DNA from 2 places in the Franconibacter daqui genome. Region 1 is predicted to be linked to the other one. Evidence: predicted binding sites of a transcription regulator. Region 1 holds the regulator's gene; the other holds the start of a gene.
What was found. The regulator PhoB, encoded in region 1, activates phosphate uptake and scavenging genes when phosphate is short. The targets are predictions, from matches to a motif close to CTGTCATAAAACTGNCNNAT.
Positions count from the first base shown of each region.

Region 2: the regulator PhoB is predicted to act here: its motif matches at 2,045-2,064, upstream of glpT (glycerol-3-phosphate transporter).

Region 1 is NZ_BMKJ01000001.1:182,432-185,538, reverse strand. Features, by position in the region: gene phoR (phosphate regulon sensor histidine kinase PhoR) at 251-1,555, opposite strand; gene phoB (phosphate response regulator transcription factor PhoB) at 1,577-2,266, opposite strand; gene sbcD (exonuclease subunit SbcD) at 2,465-3,107, shown strand, end outside.
Region 2 is NZ_BMKJ01000005.1:308,245-311,351, reverse strand. Features, by position in the region: gene glpQ (glycerophosphodiester phosphodiesterase) at 1-565, opposite strand, end outside; gene glpT (glycerol-3-phosphate transporter) at 575-1,927, opposite strand; gene IEX01_RS17120 (nicotinamide mononucleotide deamidase-related protein YfaY) at 2,276-3,107, opposite strand, start outside.

The DNA of each region.
Region 1 (3,107 bases):
TCTGCCAACGGCAGGGGCGCAATTTAAACGCTTATAACGTTTGAAGGCAATACGGGATCGCAAAACCAGACTATTATTCTGCATGGACCATCAGACATAGTGGGAAACGCTAAGATATAAAAATAGCACCACCTTTTCGTGCGAACAAAAAATAATCAACAGAGTAAGTGCGGCATAAGAAAACGTAATAGAAGAAAAAAAGGCCAGTCAGACTGGCCTTTGGCAAGCAGCGTTTACACCATGAAGGGAATTACTCGGCGAGCGCTTTCTCTTTGGCAATCAGCCGTTCGGGCAACAGAAAGGAAAAACGGGCGCCTTTGCCGGGCGCGCTGTCGATTTCAAGCCGCGCGTCGTGGTGGCTGATGGCGTGCTTGACTATCGCAAGCCCAAGGCCGCTGCCGCCCGTCTGGCGTGAACGGGCCTTATCCACGCGGTAGAAACGCTCCGTCAGACGCGGAATATGCTCCGCCGCAATGCCCGGCCCGTCATCCTCCACGCTAAACAGCGCGCCGTGCGGCGCACGCTGCCAGCGCACGGTAATATGCGTGCCTTCCGGCGTATGGTTCACGGCGTTATAGACCAGGTTAGACATCGCGCTGCGCAGCTGTTCTTCATTGCCCAGCACCTTAAGCGTGGCGTCAACATCAAAAGTCAGCGTATGGCGCTGCTGGCTGAGGGTTGCCGCCTCGCGCTCCACCACGCGCAGCATCATCGGCACGTCGACTTTTTCATTCAACTGCAGCGCGGGCGACGCTTCAATTTTCGACAGCGTCAGCAGCTGTTTCACCAGCCCTTCCATACGGGACGTTTGCTCGCGCATGGTATGCAGCGCTTTGTCCCGCAGCGGCCCTTCCAGCGTCTGCTCCTGCATCATCTCCAGGTAGCCCTGCAATACCGTCAACGGCGTACGCAATTCATGGCTGACGTTAGCGAAGAAGTTACGCCGCGCGCCTTCGAGCTGGTGCATCTGCGTCACGTCGCGCGCCACCATCAGCCACTGCTGTTCGCTGTAGGGCATAACGCGAAACTCAAGATGACGGCCGTTGTTCAGCACCAGATTAAGCGGGCGGGTGAAGTTTTTTTCGCGCAGGTAGCGGGTGAACTCCGGGTAGCGCAGCAGGTTGAGGATATTCTGGCCGTTGTCGTCCGGCCAGCGCAGGTTAAGGAGCTGCTGCGCCAGACCGTTGCACCAGAAGATAGTGCCCTCTTCAGTGGTCAGGATCACCGCATCGGGCAGCGATTCGGCGCCGCTGCGAAAGCGCTTGATAAGATTGCCAAGCTCCCGGCGGCGCTTTTTATTGCGCAACTGCATCTGGTGCAGCCCGTACAGCAGCGGCTCCCAGCTTCCTCTTCCCGGCGGCGGCGTCATGCTGCGATCGACCCATAACCACCAGGAGAGACGCAGCAGGTTCCAGTAATGCCAGATAAGCAGCCCGGTCACCGCCGCCAGTAAAAACCAAGCCAGATAGCCGAAAAACGCCCCGAGGATCAGCGCCGGGAGACAACACAACACCAGCTCCAGAGCCAGCCTTTTCCATGACAGCCGTTCGAGCACGGTCACACTCCAGGTTATGAGTTAAAAACGGGTTGAGAAACGATACCCCGTACCGCGCACCGTCTGCACCATTCTGTCATGCCCGCTGTGCTCCAGCGCCTTGCGCAGGCGGCGGATATGCACATCCACCGTACGATCTTCGACATACACATTGGTACCCCAGACATGGTTCAGCAGTTGCTCACGGCTGTAAACACGCTCCGGGTGCGTCATAAAGAAGTGTAAAAGCTTAAATTCGGTCGGCCCCATGTCCAGCGGATTTTCGCCGGTCATGACGCGGTGAGAGGTCGGGTCCAGGCTCAGGCCCTGCATCTCGATAACCTCTTCCACCGCCATAGGCGAGATGCGGCGCATAACGGCTTTGATGCGCGCCACCAGCTCTTTTGGCGAGAACGGCTTGGTGATGTAATCGTCCGCGCCGGTCTCCAGCCCGCGTACGCGGTCCTCTTCTTCACCGCGCGCGGTCAGCATCATCACCGGGATATCGCGGGTCATCGCTTCGCGCTTGAGGTGCTTAATAAACTGAATGCCCGAACCGCCGGGCAGCATCCAGTCGAGCAGGACCAGATCGGGCCAGGGTTCGTTGAGCTGGTTTACCGCACTGTCATAATCTTCAGCTTCAACGGGCTGGAAGCCGTTTTGCTCGAGCACAAAACAGACCATTTCACGAATCGGTGCTTCATCTTCTACGACCAGAATACGTCTCGCCATAATTAGCCCTGTAATATAAAGTCAACATTATCCAATGCGGCGCCATTATGCGTCAGATTTATGACAGATTTATGAAAAGATGACCGTCTGATGACTCCCTCAGCGGCATTTATGACACCCGTCCGGCAAGCCGTTCAGGACACCAGCCCGCCTGCTTGTTTATAATCACCCTCTTGCTTTTTCGCCACAGGGAAATCTATGCGCATCCTCCACACTTCCGACTGGCATCTTGGTCAGAATTTTTATACCAAAAGCCGCGCCGCCGAGCATCAGGCCTTTCTCGACTGGCTGCTGGAGGCCGCGGTGGAACATCAGGCAGACGCCATCATCGTGGCGGGGGATATTTTCGACACCGGCTCGCCGCCAAGCTACGCGCGCGAGCTTTATAACCGCTTCGTGGTGAAGCTGCAGGCCACGCAGTGTCAGCTAATTGTGCTGGCGGGCAACCATGACTCGGTGGCGACGTTAAATGAATCCCGCGAGCTGCTCGCCTGCCTGAACACCCGCGTTATCGCCAGCGCCCAGCAGGATCCGGCAAGCCAGGCGATTATCCTTAACCGTCGCGACGGCGCGCCCGGCGCGGTGCTCTGCCCTATTCCGTTTCTGCGCCCGCGCGATATCCTGCGCAGCCGCGGCGGCCAGTCCGGCAGTGAAAAACAGCAGCAGTTGCTGGAGGCTATCACGCAGCATTACGAACAGTGCTACAACGCCGCCTGCGCCCTGCGCGGCGAACAAGCGCTGCCCATCATCGCCACCGGCCACCTCACCACGGTGGGCGTGACCAAAAGCGACGCGGTACGCGATATCTACATCGGCACGCTGGACGCTTTTCCCGCTCACC
Region 2 (3,107 bases), on a different contig from region 1:
ACTGCTTCAACACCCCGAGCACCTTCGCCGCGATATCTTTCCCTTCCTGATGGTGAAACCAAGGGGCTTTAATCTCCGGATAGATGCCGATGCGCTTGCCGGTTGCGTGGTTCAGCCCCTGAACGAACTCAATTTCCTCTTCAAAGGTGTGCACGCGGAAATCTGATTTGCCCATCGGAAAACGGCCCGGGAAGGTCTGCACCTTTTTGCCGTTTTCGAGATCAAACCCCTCGGTGAATTTCAGGGATTTGATCTCCGCGAGCGTAAAGTCGATGGCGTAATAGCGCCCGTCTTTACGCGCCCGGTCGGGAAACCGTTCCGCCACGTCGGTGACGCGATCCAGGTAGTGGTCATGCAGCACCACCAGCTGGTCATCCTTTGTCATCACCAGATCCTGCTCAAGGAAATCCGCCCCCTGGGCATAGGCCATCGCTTTAGCCGGCAATGTATGCTCCGGCAGGTAGCCGCTCGCGCCGCGGTGCGCAATCACGATTTTATCGATCGCCGCCGCGCTCCCCGCCACGGCGCAAAGCGCCAGCGTCATAAGCGTTGTTTTAAGCTTCATCTGTGCTCCTTAAGCGCGTTTTTCCTGCAATTCCTGATGGCGTTTACGCTCGCCTATCATGACAACCACCAGCAACAGTACGGCGAGAATGCTGCCGCCCACCATCACCATAAAGCCGCCATCCCAGCCGAAGAAATCAACGGTGTAACCGACAATCGCGCTCGCCGCCACCGAACCGCCGAGGTAGCCGAAGAGGCCGGTAAAGCCCGCCGCCGTACCCGCCGCTTTTTTCGGCGCCAGCTCCAGCGCATGCAGGCCAATCAACATTACCGGGCCGTAAATCAGGAAGCCGATGATTATCATGCAGGCCATATCCACGTTCGGGTTGCCCGGCGGGTTCATCCAGTAAACGACAGTCGCGATAGTAACCAGCGTCATAAAGAAGACGCCGGTCGCGCCACGGTTGCCTTTAAAGACTTTATCGGACATCCAGCCGCAGAGCAGCGTCCCCGGGATCCCGGCATATTCATACAGGAAATAGGCCCAGGAAGATTTATCCAGCGCGAAGTGCTTCACCTCTTTCAGGTAAGTCGGCGACCAGTCGAGGATGCCGTAGCGCAGCAGGTAGACAAACACGTTTGCGATAGCGATATACCACAGCAGCTTGTTCGGCAGCACGTATTGCATGAAGATCTGCTTCGCTGTCAGCTCCTGCTCATCTTTTTCGCTGTAGTCGTCCGGGTAGTCGTTTTTGTACTCTTCAATCGGCGGCAGACCGCAGGATTGCGGCGTGTCGCGCATTAAGGCGAAGGCGATAATGGCGACCAAAATAGCGCCGAAAGCAGGCATATAGAGCGCCGCATGCCAGTCGTTAAACCAGGCCATGCCGAGCAGGAACAGCAGCGGCGGAATGCCGCCGCCCACGTTATGGGCGCAGTTCCAGACCGAAACAATACCGCCGCGCTCCTTCTGCGACCACCAGTGCACCATGGTGCGCCCGCACGGCGGCCACCCCATTCCCTGGAACCAGCCGCAAAGAAACAGCAGCACAAACATCACCATGATGCTGGAGGTCGCCCAGGGCACGAAACCCATAAACAACATCACCGCCGCCGCCAGAATAAGCCCGGCCGGCAGGAAAACGCGCGGGTTTGAACGGTCCGAGACCGAACCCATGATGAACTTCGAAAAACCATAAGCAATGGAAATACCGGAAAGCGCAAACCCGAGGTCGCCGCGGGAAAAACCCTGCTCCACCAGATAAGGCATGGCAAGCGCGAAGTTTTTGCGCACCAGATAGTAGGCTGCGTAGCCAAAGAAAATTCCCATGAAGATCTGCCAGCGCAGGCGGCGATAAACGGGATCGACACGATCCGCGGGAAGCCGCGCCTGATGGGCGGCAGGTCTGAAAATACTTAGCATTACATTCTCCTGGCAGGTATTGATCTGCGGACACGAAGTCATTTGCGCCGCTTATGTTTGTTTTCGCGCAGGAGAATACGGGAGCTTTGTCATAATTGCTGTGAAACATCGCACATATTGTTACAGTTTTATGACAAACGAAGATTTTTTGCCTTTTTTATGTTCTTTTGTTTTCGCTTGATGGTCGAATACGCTCGCTAACCAACATAAAAATTTAGGTTTGTGATTCTGATCGGCAAAAAATGAAAAGCACTGTAATGCGTGAGCGCATGCTGAGGGGCGGAGAATAAAGCAATGTCACGCAGCAGGCTTCCGCCCGCTGCGTTTTGCAAGGGTAAGCCGCAGGCGTTACTGACTGAAGGCTTCCACCACCTGCACCCAGCCGTGCTCTGAAGTAACAGGTGCGTCGTTGAGCCAGCGGCGCAGCATGTTCAGCGCCATCATGGCGCAGACTTCCTGACGAGTGCGCAGCTCATGGCGGTTAGCGCTGAATTTGAGGCGCACCGCGTGCAGTCCGACCGGCGTGCACAGCACAATATTTAATTGCTCGTCGCGCATGGCGCCCACCACCAGCGTCAGCTCGCTGCCCGCCTTCTGCACCAGCGCCGCAGCCCGCTGTGCGGCTTCCTGCAGCGTTTCATCGCGGTCCGTCAACACCTCGCTATCCAGCAGCGGCGCGCCCGCAGAACGCAGTTGCAGCGCCAGCAGCCCGGCGGTGAACTGTTCGCTGAGCGACAGACGCAGCGGTTTTTCCTGCAAGCGGCGGGCAAGCTGGGCTGGCAGCCCTTCCGTTCCTTCGAAAATCAGACTTTCTCCCGCCACCTCGCGAACCTTCGGCCACACCGCTTCCATCGCCTCGCGCGCCTTCGCAGGGCCGGTCAGTTTCAGTTCGATAATCGGCATGGAGGAGCGGTAGCCCATCACCACACCCGGCGGCAGCGTAAGCGAGTCAAGGCTCTGCGCGAGATCGCTTTCCGAGCGCCCAAAGGTCGTGAGACGCAGACAAACCGGCGGTTCGACCTCCGGGAAGCGCTGACGCAGGCGCGGCACTATCTGCTGCTGCACCATCTGGCGAAACTCCGAAGGCACCCCAGGCGTGAAGAAAATGACCGCGCGGTTAAGCGTCATGGCGAAACCGCAGGCGGTACCGACGGGGTTGTCCACCATCTCGCTGCCTGCC